DNA from 2 places in the Streptomyces diversicolor genome. Region 2 is predicted to be linked to the other one. Evidence: riboswitches for the same ligand, from Rfam matches in the RefSeq annotation. Region 2 holds a riboswitch; the other holds the start of a gene.
The links. A riboswitch is a leader RNA that binds a small molecule or an ion and turns the genes downstream of it on or off. The one in region 2 is predicted to bind ZMP and ZTP.

Region 1 (6,924 bases), on a different contig from region 2:
TGGTGCAGCCGCCGGTGTTCCACACGGTGCGCCTCAACCGCTCCTGGATCCGCTCGTTCCAGGCGCGCACGGCGCCCGGGCGGGCGTCGAGGGCGGCACGCCCGCCTAGCACGTCCAACTGCCGCAGGAAGTCGGCCAGATAGTTCAGCTGGGACTCGATGACCAGGACCATGGAGGAGTTCGCGAGTCCGGTGTTCGGCCCGATGATCGTCAGCCAGTTGGGGAAGCCGGGCGCGCAGCTCCCGCGCAGCGCCTGCATGCCGTCCTTCCAGGACTCCGCCAGCGTCCTGCCCCCGGCCCCGACGACCCGTTCGGCGATCGGCATGTCGGTGACGTGGAATCCCGTGGCGAAGACGATCGCGTCGACCTCGGCCGCACTGCCGTCGGCGGCGAGCACCGTGGCACCCCTGACCTCGCTCAGCCCGTCGGCCACCACGTCGACATTCGGCCGGGTCAGGGCCGGATAGTAGGAGTTGGACAGCAGGATGCGTTTGCAGCCGATCCGGTAGTCGGGGGTGAGTTTGGCGCGCAGCGCGGGGTCCTTGACGGCGCGGGCGATGTTGCGCTTGGCCAGCCGCTCGACCAGGCCGAGTTCGCCCGGGTGCTTGGTGAACGCCTGCACCTGCGCCTCCCGGATGCCCCACAGCAGTCCGCGCCGTACCTGGGTGGTGAAGGGCAGCCGCCGGTGCAGCCGGCGTTCGATGCCGCTGATGGCCCGGTCGGCGCGCGGCATCACCCATGGCGGGGTGCGCTGGAAGAGGGTGAGCCGGGAGACGAGCGGCTGGAGGGCCGGCACGATCTGGATCGCGGAGGCGCCCGTGCCGACCACGGCGACGCGCTTGCCGCGCGGGTCGTAGCCGTGGTCCCAGCGGGCCGAGTGGAAGACCTTGCCCGGGAAGGAGTCGAGGCCCGGGATCGCGGGGATCTTCGGGTCGGACAGCGGCCCGGTGGCGGAGACGACGACATCGGCGAAGAGCGGGCCTGCGCTGGTCTCGATGTGCCAGCGCAGCCGCTGTGTGTCCCAGGTCGCCCTCTTCACTTCGGCGCCGAAGCGCAGGTGCGGGCGCAGCCGGAAGGTGTCGGTGACGTGCTCCAGGTAGGCGCGGATGTGTTCCCTTCCGGAGAAGGTGCGCGGCCACTCGGGGTTGAGCGCGAAGGAGAAGGAGTACAGGTGGGACGGCACGTCGCAGGCGCACCCGGGGTAGCTGTTGTCCCGCCACGCGCCGCCGACGCTGTCCGCCCGTTCCAAGACGACGAAGTCGGTGATCCCCTCGCGGCGCAGCCGCACGGCGGCGCCCAGCCCGCCGAATCCCGACCCGATCACCGCCACCCGCACATGCTCGTGCTCGGCCATTCCGCAGCCTCCAGGCATCGCAATGGATTACGCCAGTGAACACTGGCGCAATGGGAGGGTAGAGCAGCCGCGTACCGCTGGGTAGGGGGCGCGAGAAGGAAGTTACCGACGGTACGGCCTTGCTGCGGTTCGGCAGCGCCCCGAAGAGGCGCGGGGCTGTATCGATATGCGGCTCCGCCGCGTGGGGGTCCCCCCTGTTCGAGCGAAGCCGAGAACTTGGGGGAGCGACCGGCCACGACGGCGCCGCAGACAACCGACGGCACATCGCGGCCCATCGAGCGGAGCGCCTAGGCTGCGCATGTGGCAGCAGACGGTGGACGGGGCGACGGGCACGGCGGCGACCGGCACGAGGGCCCCCGCGAGTACCGCATGGCGGAGCTGGCCCGGCTGGCCGGCATCACGGTACGCACCCTGCGCTTCTACCGCGAACGCAAGCTGATCCCGCCGCCCCGCCGCGAGGGCCGCATCGCCTGGTACGACGACCACCATCTGGCCCGGCTGCGCACCATCTCGGCACTGCTGGAGCGTGGCCACACCCTCAGCGGCATCGCCGAGCTTGCGGAGGCGTTCGACCACGGCCGGGACGTCGCCGACCTGCTGGGCGTCGAAGGACCCAGCGAGGAGGAGCCGGTCCGGCTCACCCCGGAGGAACTGGCCGCCCGTTTCGAGGGTGAGGTCACCCCGGAGAACCTGGCCGCCGCCATGGAACTGGGCTATCTGGGCACCGACGGCGACGAACTCGTGCACATCAGCCGCCGCCTGCTGGATGTGTCGTCCGCCCTGGTCCGCGAGGGCATCCCGCTCGCCGAGGTGCTGACCGCGGGCAGGCGCGTACGCGAACACGCCGACGCGCTGGCCGACATGTTCGCCGAACTGGTCCTGCGCCACGCCCCCGAGGACGACGTCGACCGGCTGCGCCCGCTGGCCCGCAGCGTCCTGGCGGCGGAGTTCTCCCTGGCCCTGGACCGCCGCCTGCGCAAACGGGGTTGACCAAGCAGAACACCATCAAGACGCGTACGGGAGACGCCGCGCAGGGCAGGGTTGGCACAGGCCGCACAGGCCGCACGGGCCCAGGTCAGCTTCACAACTCGCCCAACCGGTGCGGCCTGTCACGGGCCGACCGCCGCCTCCACGATCGGCCGCAGGGCCGTCACCGGCTGTCGGGTGTGGCCCAGGCAACGAGCTGGAAGATGACACCGTTCGGGTCGGTGAGGGCGCCGCCGACGTGATCTTCCGTCGCCCGCGCCGACCTCGACACCCAGGCCGCGGCCCGCGACAGCGCCATGTCCGACGAGCAGTGGTGGGCCGCCAACGCGCCGCTTCTGGCCAGGGTCTTCGATCCCGCCCGGTTCCCTCTCGCGGCCCGGGTCGGAAGCGCCGCGGGTGCAGCTCACCAGGGCGTGTACAACCCCAAACACGCCTTCGGCTTCGGACTGCAGCGCATCCTGGACAGCCTCACCCACCTCATCGCGAGCCGGTCCCGATAGCACCCTCACATGCCGGCCCGACAACGTCCGCGTTCACGCCCACTGGCCGCGGACCACGGCCACCACTGTCGGTCCCAAGCCCGTCAGAGGTCGTAGACGACCGTCACCGGGGCGTGGTCCGACCAGCGCTCGGCGTGCGTGGCCGCCCGCTCCACGAAGCCCTTGACGGCCCTGGCCGCGAGCCCCGGCGTCGCGACGTGGTAGTCGATGCGCCATCCGCTGTCGTTGTCGAAGGCACGGCCGCGGTAGGACCACCAGGAGTACGGGCCCTCGGCATCGGGGTACAGGGAGCGGACGACGTCGACGTAACCGGCGCCGGCGGGATCGAGGACCCCGCCCAGCCACTCCCGTTCCTCCGGCAGGAAGCCCGAGTTCTTGGTGTTGCCGCGCCAGTTCTTGAGGTCGGCGTTCCGGTGGGCGATGTTCCAGTCGCCGCAGACGACGACCTCACGGCCGTCGGCGGCGGCGCGGGCGCGCAGCTCGTTCAGGTAGGCGAGGAACTCGTCCATGAAGCGGACCTTCTCGTCCTGCCGTTCGGTGCCCACCTCCCCGGAGGGCAGGTAGAGGGAGGCGACGGTGACCCCGGGCAGGTCGGCCTCGACGTACCGCCCGCTCGCGTCGAACTCCGCCGAACCGAAACCGACCTGGACCCGGTCCGGTTCGCGCCGGGTGTACAGGGAGACGCCCGCGCGCCCCTTGGCGGCGGCCGGGGCGTGCACGACATGCCAGCCGTCCGGCTGCCGCACGCCCTCGGGCAGTTGCCGCGGCTCGGCGCGCACCTCCTGAAGACAGAGCACGTCCGCGGGGGTTGTGGCGAGCCACGCCACGAAGCCCTTCTTCGCCGCGGCCCGCAGCCCGTTCACATTCACCGAGGTCACTGTCAGCACCAGGGCACGATACCGGCACACTGGACGAGGTCCCGTTCCGCCCTCTGCATAGAAGTACGATGCCCAGCATGAATATACGTCGCGTTCCCTTCGACCACCCCGACGCCGTCAAGCTCAACGACGAGGTCCAGGCCGAGTACCACCTGCGCTACGGCGACGGCGGCGACGCCACGGTCCTGGACGCGTCGGACTTCACCCCGCCGAGGGGCGTGTACCTGATCGCCTACGACGAGAACGACCGGCCCGTGGCCACCGGCGGCTGGCGCAGCCAGGACGAGAACGGCGAGGGCAACGAGGACGGCGACGCCGAACTCAAGCGCATGTTCGTGATCGAGCAGATGCGCGGACGCGGCCTGGCCCGCCGCCTGCTGGCCGCCCTGGAGGAGGACGCGCGCGCCGCCGGCCGCATCCGCATGGTCCTGGAGACAGGCACCAAGCAGCCGGAGGCCATCGCCCTGTACGTCTCCAGCGGCTACGAGCCGTGCACCAAGTTCGGCTACTACCGCCACTACGAGTCGAGCCTCTGCTACGCGAAAGCCCTCTAGCCGCACAAAAGCCCCAGCCGACACCGCCGACTGGGGCTTCATGCCCCGCCGACTCCCTCGGCAACAGCGCCTCTGCCGCCCAGTTGCTCATCGCCTGGCAGCACACCGCCGAGGTCTACTCCGACCCCGAACTGCTGGCCGCACCGACCAGGGATCACGGCGAAGATGACGGACCCGTACCGGACCCGCGGGGCGTCGCATGCCCCCGGGCCGCGCCGACCGCGCCGCACCCCGAACGGGCTCAGACAAGTTGAGGATGGTGTCAGCGTCCGGGGACTCCGAGTTGCCTCGCGGCAGCGTCGACGGTCTGTGCCAGCAGGACGGCGATGGTCATCGGGCCGACCCCGCCGGGAACAGGGGTGATCAAGCGGGCGCGGGTGTGGGCGGTGCCGAAGTCCACGTCGCCGATGTTGCCGGGGGTGTACCCGGCGTCGATCACTACCGCGCCGGGTTTGATGTCTTCTCCGCGGATCAGTCGGGGCCGTCCCACGGCCGCGATCACGATGTCCGCTTCCCGGACGACTGCGGACAGGTCCGTGGTGCGGGAGTGGCAGTACGTCACCGTGGCGTCCTTGGCGAGCATGAGCATCCCGACCGGTTTACCGAGGATCGCGCTGCGGCCGACAACGACGGCGTGCCGGCCCGCGGGATCGACGTTGTACTCGTCCAGCAGCCGCATGATGCCGCCGGGCGTGCACGATACGAAGCCGGGTAGCCCGAAGCTCATCGCGCCGAAGGAGTGCATCGTGACGCCGTCGACGTCCTTTTCCGGGGCGATGGCCTCGAACGCCGCGCGCTCGTCGATGTGCTCACCGGCAGGGTGCTGCAACAGGATGCCGTGCACCCCGGGGTCCTGGGACAGGGCGGCGAGCGTGTCGACCAGTTCGGCGGTTGTGGTGGTGGCGGGCAGAGGGACATGGCGGGAGGTGATGCCGGCCTTCGCGCAGCGGGCCCGCTTCATGCGGACGTACGTCACGGACGCTGGGTCCTCACCCACCAGGACAGTCGCCAGGCACGGCGCCACGCTGGTGCGCCGTGAGATCTGCGCCGCACGGGCGGTGGTCTCCTCGATGATGCGCCGGGCGAGTCCGGTGCCGTTCATGAGCTGGGCCGTCTGTGTCGGGGACATGGTCGCCTCCCAGGCGTCGTTGACCACTCGCCCAGGCGCACGGCATCGACCGATTCGTCAGACCGCTCCCCGGTGGTGCTCCACCTCAGCGCCAGTCACGGCCCACCCCGCACTGTAGGGGACGCGAGTGGATTCGGCGGGCCGGCAGCCGCTGGGCGCAATCGTCAAGGGAGGGGGCCCGCCTGTTGTGAGACGCGAGACGCTGAGATTCCGGGGTCCGACGAACTCGACATCGGCAACCCCAAACGCCCCCGTCCACCACCCCGGACAGGCTCGAACAGACGCCAGAAACGACAAAGATCCCTGCCGATCATGAAGATCGGCGGGATCTCGTCAACCGTCCCTGAGCGAACTCAAGAACAGTCGTGCGTGGACCTGAGGGGATTTGAACCCCTGGCCCCCTCGATGCGAACGAGGTGCGCTACCGGACTGCGCCACAGGCCCTTGCAACGAGTGAAACCTTAGCATCCCCCTCGGGCTGCTTGGAAATCCGTTCCCCGACTGGTCAGCGGCCGGGTTTCCGGGCGGCCCGGGAACGGTTTCCCGGACCGCCCGAGGACCGCCGTCACTCGTTGGCGGCGCGCGGCCGGTCGCCGTCCTCGTACTGGTCGAACAGCGGGGTGCGTCCGCGCTCGCGCGCCCGGCGGGCGGAGGCGGCCCGGCGGGCGTCCGTGCGTCCGTCCGCCGCCGGCTTGTCCTCCCCGGCGTGCGCCTCCTCCGCCGTGCCGCCGGGCGCGGACGCGGGCGCGGCCTGCTCCGGCTCCCGCTCGGGGACCACGGAGCTGGAGCGCGCGGAGCTCCAGGCGTCGGGCGCCGCCAGGTCCACATCGGACGTGGCCCGGGGCGCGACCGGCGCGGTCACATACGTGGGCAGCGGCACCGGCACCGGGTCCCAGCTGTCGCCGTGCCCGGGGCGGCGCTGCCGCTCGCGCTGCTGGTCGACCCACTCGGCGTGGTCGGTCTGCTCGACGAGGGCGCGCCGGTCGGCGGCGAGTGCGGAGAGCCCGGGGTCGGTCTCCGGTTCTGGTCCCTCGTCCGGTTCGTCGGCGGTGGCGCCCGGGTCCAGGGGCGCGCGCCGGCGCGGCTGGCGCTCCCTGAGCCGCTGCGCCGCGGCCTCGGCTCGGCGCCGGTCCATCTGATAGGCGAACCGGCGGCGTTCCTGGGTGCGCAGATACGCGATGTACACGCTGAGCATGACGGCGGGCACGCCGGGCGCCCACAGGAAGGCGAGCCCGCCGACGGCGGCCACGATCGCGCCGAGCGTGAAGGCGAGGAAGAGCATCACCGTGGTGCGCCGACGACGCGCGAGCACCTTCGAGCGCCGGGCGCGCGCCGCGGCGGCCTGCGCCGAGGGGGCACGCCGCGCGGCCGGGACGCCCTGCTGTGCGGGCGCCGACGAGGACTTGGCCGCCGGTGCGGAAGGGGAGTTGGCCGCGGGGGCGGACGCCGGGGCCGTGGCCGCCGGCGCGGACGGCGACTTGGCCGCGGGGGCGGACACCTCCGGTTCGGCCTGCGCGCGCGC
Region 2 (6,924 bases):
CCGTGATCGCCTCCGTCAGCTCGATCGCCGCCAGTTCCTTCTCCGTGTAGAAGTGCCGCGACTCCTCCCACGCGCTCAGCTGCACGATCCGCTCGACGCTCTCGCCGGCCGCGAGGGCGTCCTTGGTGTGCATGTCGAGACAGAACGCGCAGTGGTTGATCTGCGAGGCCCGGATCTTCACCAGCTCGTACAGCGTGGGGTCAAGACCCTGCTTGGCCGCGGTGTCCAGTCGGATCATCGCCTTGTACACGTCCGGGGCGAGCTCGGCCATGCGCAGGCGGGGTGCGATTTCGGGTGCGTACTGAACGCTTTCCTGTGCGGTCATGTCCTCGACCCTAGAAGCCGGGCGGCCCAGGAGTATGGTCCATTTCCATGGCGGAATCCTGGGCCACTTTGGGCATCGACCTGCATCTGGAACCGACCGGGTCGCACGGCCTGCGGCGCGGCCTCACCGACGCGCTGCGGGACGCCGTCCGCACCGGCCGCCTCGCCCCTGGCACCCGGCTGCCCTCCTCCCGCAGCCTCGCCGCCGACCTCGGCATCGCCCGCAACACCGTCGCCGACGCCTACGCCGACCTGGTCGCCGAGGGCTGGCTCACCGCCCGCCAGGGCTCGGGCACCCGGGTGGCCACGGGGATGGCCTCCCCGGCCGGGCCGGCCGTACCGGCGGCCGGCCGGGCGCCCCGCCGCCGTGCCGTCGACCGGCCCACCCACAACCTCACCCCCGGCACCCCCGACCTGTCCGCCTTCCCGCGCACCGCGTGGCTCAAGGCCGCCCGCCGCGCCCTGACCACCGCCCCCAACGACGCCCTCGGCTACGGCGACCCCCGCGGCCGGCCCGAACTGCGCACCGCCCTCGCCGGCTACCTCGCCCGCTCCCGCGGCGTCCGCGCCGACCCCGAGAACATCCTGGTGTGCGCCGGGTTCGCGCAGGGCCTGAAGATCTTCACCGCGGTGCTGCGCTCCCGCGGCGTCCACACGGTCGCCGTCGAGTCCTACGGCCTCTTCGTCCACTGGGACCTGCTGGCCGCCGGCCGTCTGACCACACGCCCGCTGCCGTACGACGACCTGGGCACCGACACCCGCGCCCTCGCGGATGCGGGCGCGGGCGCCGTGCTGCTCACGCCCGCCCACCAGTTCCCGATGGGCACGGCCCTGCACCCCGACCGGCGGGCCGGCGCGGTGGACTGGGCGCGGCGTACCGGCGGCCTGGTCCTGGAGGACGACTACGACGGCGAGTTCCGCTACGACCGCCAGCCCGTCGGCGCGCTCCAGGGACTGGCCCTCGACCACGTCGTCCACCTCGGCACCGCCAGCAAGTCCCTCGCCCCGGGCCTGCGGCTCGGCTGGATGGTGCTGCCGCCGTCCCTCGTCGACGAGTGCACCGCAGCCAAGGGCCACAGCGACAGCTGCGGGGTGCTGGACCAGCTCACCCTGGCCGAGTTCATCACCTCCGGCGCCTACGACCGCCATGTACGCGCCGCCCGGCTGCGCTACCGGCGCCGCCGCGACACCCTCGTCGCGGCCCTCGCCGCCCGCGCCCCCGACGTCCGGGTCACCGGCATCGCGGCCGGCCTGCACGCCGTCCTGCGCCTGCCGCCCGGCACCGAGCAGTCGGTGGTCCAGGCCGCCGCCTGGCAGGGACTGGCCCTGCACGGCCTGGCCACCTACCGCCACGAACACTCCGTCACCGCGCCCCTGGACGCCCTGGTCGTCGGCTACGGAACCCCACCGGACCACGCCTGGACAACAGCCCTTGACTCCCTGTGCCGCGTCCTGCCGTAACCTCCGCCCGGCCCCCTGCGGGGCTTTGCGGGGCGTGAGGCCGTGTCGGTCTCGTCTGCGTGCTGTCCGGGGCTTGGGAACGCAGAGCCGGGGGTCGTGCTGTCGCGGGGCGCGCGGGGCCCGCGGGATGTGCTGGGCTTCGGCCGGGGGTGTTGGGGGTTTGCGGTTGCGCGGTCCGATGCCGTTCCCTGCGGGGCTTTGCGGGGTGGGTGGGGTGCACTGGGCTTCGGCCCGGCGGGATGTGTCGGGTGTCTGCCGGGTGGGGGTTCGGGGATTGCGGTCGCAGGGCTCGGGCCGGTTCCCTGCGGGGCTTTGCGGGGTGTGGGGGCGCGCGGTGGGCTCGGCTGGGTGGGGGGCCGGGACTGATGGTGGCGAACGTCCCGAGCCGCGGAATGCGCTAGGGCGTTGCCGGGTGGGGGTCCGGTACCGGGGGCTCTCCGAAGCGGGCCAGGGTCAACGCTCCGGTGACCGCCACCGCGAAGCCCAGCACCGCGAGCCAGGTCAGGCCCTCCCGGGTGCGATCGCCCAGCCACACCACGCCCACCGCCGCCGGGCCGATCGTCTCGCCGATCACCATCCCGGCGGTGGCCGTGGTCACCGAGCCGCGCTGGAGAGCCGAGGTCAGCAGCAAGAACGCGGCCACCCCGCCGAGCAGCAGGGCATAGGCGGCCGGATCGGTGAACAGGGCCGCCGGCGCCAGATCGTCGATCAGCCGCACCGCCACCTCCACCACCCCGAACCCGAAACCCGCCCCCAGACCGAGCAACAGCGCCCGGCCCCGCCCCCGCAACCGCCCGCCGACCGCCCCCAGCAGCAGCACCGCCACGGCCGCCGCAGGCATCGCGTACCGCAACGCCGCCGAGCCGTTCCGGCGGCCCTCCGCCCCGGAGGCCAGCCCCAGCATCACCAGCCCGGCGCACACCACCGCCACCGCGACCCACTCCGCCCGGCTCAGCCGCACCCGCAGCAGCCGTGCCGCGACCACCGCGGTCACCGCCAGACTCGACGCCAGCGCCGCGCCGACCGCATAGATCGGGAGGGACCGCAGCGCCGCGATCTGCAACAGGAAGCCGAGACCGTCCAGCCCCAGACCGACCAGATACCGCCACTGCCGCAGCGCCCGCAGCAGCAGCGCCGCGTCCCCGCCCACACCGGTGTCCGCGGCCCGGCGCGCGGCCATCGCCTGCAACACGGTCGCCGTCCCGAAACAGACCGCCGCGCCCAGGGCGCACACCATTCCGAAGAGCACGAAGCGACTGTAGGGGAGCCGGCGGACCCGAGGCCCGACCCAAGCCCGCCTCTCACCGGACTCTCGCCTCGGAAAACCGGTCCGCGGCGTATTCAGCGGAGCGCTCAGGGGGTGACAACCGCTCGCAACTGATCGAGCCCCCAGTCCAGATCCTCCTTCTCGATCACCAGGGGCGGCGCGATCCGGATCGTCGGGCCGTGTGCGTCTTTCACCAGCACGCCACGGTCCATCAGCCGCTCCGAGACCTGCCGTCCCGTGCCGAGCGCCGGCGCCACATCGACCCCCGCCCACAGTCCGCGCCCGCGCACCGCCGTCACCGCGCCGGTGCCGAGCAGCGCGCCCAGTTCACGGTGCAGATGCCCGCCCAGCTCCGCCGCGCGCGCCTGGTACTCGCCCGACCGCAGCATCGCGATCACCTCCAGCGCCACCGCGCAGGCCAGCGGATTACCGCCGAACGTCGACCCGTGCTGACCCGGCCGGAACACCCCCAGCACCTCCGCGCCCGACACCACCGCCGACACCGGCACGATCCCGCCGCCCAGCGCCTTCCCCAGCAGATACACATCCGGCATCACCCCCTCGTGCTCGCACGCGAAGGTCCGCCCGGTCCGGCCCAGCCCCGACTGGATCTCATCCGCGATGAACAGCACGTTCCGCTCCCGGGTCAGCTCCCGCACCGCCGGCAGATAACCGGCCGGCGGCACGATCACACCCGCCTCGCCCTGGATCGGCTCCAGCAGCACCCCGACCGTGTTCTCGGTGAGCGCCGCCCGCATCGCGGTCAGGTCCCCGTACGGCACGATCTCGAAGCCCGGCGTGTACGGCCCGAAGTCCGCCCGTGCCTCCGGTTCCGTGGAGAAGCTGATGACCGTCGTCGTACGGCCGTGGAAGTTGCCCCCCGCGACCACGATCTTCGCCATCTCGGCGGGCACCCCCTTCACCCGGTAGCCCCACTTGCGGGCCGTCTTCACCGCGGTTTCCACCGCCTCCACTCCGGTGTTCATCGGCAGCACCAGCTCCATGCCGCACAGCTCGGCCAGCTCGGCGCAGAACGCGGCGAACCGGTCGTGGTGGAACGCCCGCGACGTCAGCGTCACCCGGTCCAGCTGGGCCTTGGCCGCCGCCACCAGCCGCCGGTGACCGTGCCCGAAGTTCAGCGCGGAGTAGCCGGCCAGCAGATCGAGATAACGCCGGCCCTCGACATCCGTCATCCAGGCCCCGTCCGCGGTGGCCACGACCACCGGCAGCGGGCGGTAGGTGTGCGCACTGTGGGCGTCGGCGGCGGCGATGAGCCGCTCCGTAGCGTTCACGGGAACTCCAGTGGGCCAGAGTGTCGGATTCGTCCCCCTCTTCCATCCTCGCGCCCGGGGCGCTCCCGGAGCCGTCAGCAACATGCGACCACCGCCACGCGTGCCCGTCCGACGCGCCCGGTAGGCTGACGGCGGGCCGTGACTGGCGCGCTGGGATGGGATGGACCATCGGGGAGCGGCCCAGCCACTTCGAGTGCCGTGCGCCTGGGCCGAGCCGTGAACGCTGTACGTACGCCGTCCGGAGGTCCCCATGCCAGAGCAGCCCCTGTCCCCCCTCTCCTCTGCCTCCTCTTCCTCCTCTTCTCTCTCTTCGTCTCTCTCCGCCGAGTCCACCGCCTTCCGTGCCGCCCTCGATGTCATCCGTGCCGTCGAACCGCGCGTGGCCGACGCCATCGGCCAGGAGGTCACCGACCAGCGCGAGATGCTGAAGCTGATCGCCTCCGAGAACTACGCCTCCCCGGCCACCCTCCTGGCGATGGGCAACTGGCTCAGCGACAAGTACGCCGAGGGCACCATCGGCCGCCGCTTCTACGCCGGCTGCCGCAATGTCGACACCGTGGAGTCGATCGCCGCGGAGCACGCCAAGGAGCTGTTCGGCGCCCGTCACGCCTATGTCCAGCCGCACTCCGGCATCGACGCCAACCTCGTCGCCTTCTGGGCCGTCCTGGCACAGCGCGTCGAGGCACCCGCCCTGGAGAAGGCCGGCGTCCGCCAGATCAACGACCTCTCCGAGGCGGACTGGGCCGAACTCCGTCAGTCCTTCGGCAACCAGCGCATGCTCGGCATGTCCCTGGACGCCGGTGGCCACCTCACCCACGGCTTCCGCCCGAACATCTCCGGCAAGATGTTCGACCAGCGTTCCTACGGCACCGACCCGGCCACCGGCCTCATCGACTACGAGGCCCTACGCGCCTCCGCCCGCGAGTTCAAGCCGCTGATCATCGTCGCCGGATACTCCGCCTACCCCCGTCTCGTGAACTTCCGGATCATGCGGGAGATCGCCGACGAGGTCGGTGCCACGCTCATGGTGGACATGGCCCACTTCGCCGGTCTCGTCGCCGGCAAGGTCCTCACCGGGGACTTCGATCCGGTCCCGCACGCCCAGATCGTCACCACCACCACGCACAAGTCGCTGCGCGGGCCGCGCGGCGGCATGGTCCTGTGCGACGACTCCCTCAAGGACCAGGTCGACCGCGGCTGCCCGATGGTGCTCGGCGGCCCCCTGCCGCATGTCATGGCGGCCAAGGCCGTGGCCCTCGCCGAGGCCCGCCGGCCCTCCTTCCGGGACTACGCCCAGCGGATCGTCGACAACTCCCGGGCGCTGGCCGAGGGCCTGATGAGCCGGGGCGCCACCCTGGTCACCGGCGGCAGCGACAACCATCTCAACCTGATCGACGTCGCCGCCTCCTACGGCCTCACCGGCCGCCAGGCCGAGGCCGCACTGCTGGAGTCCGGCATCGTCACCAACCGCAACGCGATCCCGGCCGACCCCAACGGCGCCTGGTACACCTCCGGCATCCGCATCGGTACCCCCGCCCTGACCACGCGTGGCCTGGGCACCGCCGAGATGGACGAGGTCGCCGGCCTCATCGACCGCGTTCTGACCACCGCCGAACCCGGCACCACGAGCAAGGGCACCCCGTCCAAGGCCCAGCACGTCCTCGACCCGAAGATCGCGGACGAGATCTCGCACCGCGCCTCCGACCTCGTGGCCGGGTTCCCGCTGTACCCGCAGGTCGACCTCGGCTGACCTCCGCCCGAGAACCGGGCGCCGGGAGTCCCCATGCCGGCCGGGAGTCTCCTGTCGCCCGGGGGCCGATCAGCTCCCTTCGTGGTTCCTCCCACGGCGGTCCGGCCCGGCGCCGGGCCGCCGGACGGCGGTATGGGGAGCTGGCGCCGCGACCGGTCCGGGGCCGTGCCCGCGTGCGCTTTCACATGTCCCGCAGTTCCTGCCTGGGTCCCGGCTCCCGGTCACCGCGCCGCAGGGCCGGTGCCAGCCGTGGCACCAGGGACCGCAGCACCAGTGCAAGAGCGGCACCCCCAGCCGCGCCCGGTATCGCCCACCACCAATCCGTGCCGTCCTCCCCGGTGTTGATCGAGACCGTGGTGGTCGACTCCTCGGTCCGGTCCGCCGTGCCGGGGCTCTCCGACTCCCATGGGCCCGGGAAGATGCCGGTGTAGCCCGCCTGGCTGTTCTTGTTGCTCAGCACGCCCAACTTCCCGAGCAGGGCGCGCAGTTGGCCGGGGTGTTCGGCGCGGTGCCAGTAGCCGTTCAGCGATTTGGACACATTGGCGGCCGTGTGGATCCAGACCGTCCCCGACTTGGAGTCCGTGGGGAAGACCCGGTCCATGCGCCAGGGCCATATGTCGTGCGCCAGCCAGGTCACATTGATCTGACGGCCGGAGTCCGGCTCCGCCTCCGGCGGTGTCTCGCGCGATCCCCGGTTCTCCGGGCCCAGCAGCCGCTGGAGTTGTCCGTATTCCTCGTCCGAGAAGTACCGCGCGGCGGTTTCCCCGCTCTGGGGCGAGGTCACCAGCACGCTGGTCGGACCGCCCGCCGCCGCGGTCGACGCTCCCCAC

Region 1: linked by a shared signal. The riboswitch ahead of AC27LF_RS20670 (bifunctional 5,10-methylenetetrahydrofolate dehydrogenase/5,10-methenyltetrahydrofolate cyclohydrolase) and the one ahead of AC27LF_RS18475 (glycine hydroxymethyltransferase) in region 2 are both predicted to bind ZMP and ZTP.

The regions. Positions count from the first base shown of each region.
Region 1 is NZ_BAAJXA010000016.1:158,681-165,604, forward strand. Features, by position in the region: gene AC27LF_RS20645 (flavin-containing monooxygenase) at 1-1,354, opposite strand, end outside; gene AC27LF_RS20650 (MerR family transcriptional regulator) at 1,724-2,344, shown strand; gene AC27LF_RS20655 (TetR/AcrR family transcriptional regulator C-terminal domain-containing protein) at 2,638-2,841, shown strand; gene AC27LF_RS20660 (exodeoxyribonuclease III) at 2,925-3,728, opposite strand; gene AC27LF_RS20665 (GNAT family N-acetyltransferase) at 3,797-4,273, shown strand; gene AC27LF_RS20670 (bifunctional 5,10-methylenetetrahydrofolate dehydrogenase/5,10-methenyltetrahydrofolate cyclohydrolase) at 4,536-5,402, opposite strand; ZMP/ZTP riboswitch at 5,425-5,511, opposite strand; tRNA gene AC27LF_RS20675 (tRNA-Ala) at 5,773-5,846, opposite strand; gene sepX (divisome protein SepX/GlpR) at 5,968-6,924, opposite strand, start outside.
Region 2 is NZ_BAAJXA010000014.1:102,578-109,501, forward strand. Features, by position in the region: gene AC27LF_RS18455 (carboxymuconolactone decarboxylase family protein) at 1-325, opposite strand, end outside; gene pdxR (MocR-like pyridoxine biosynthesis transcription factor PdxR) at 373-1,785, shown strand; gene AC27LF_RS18465 (DMT family transporter) at 2,183-3,022, opposite strand; gene rocD (ornithine--oxo-acid transaminase) at 3,139-4,344, opposite strand; ZMP/ZTP riboswitch at 4,473-4,561, shown strand; gene AC27LF_RS18475 (glycine hydroxymethyltransferase) at 4,595-6,094, shown strand; gene AC27LF_RS18480 (hypothetical protein) at 6,276-6,924, opposite strand, start outside.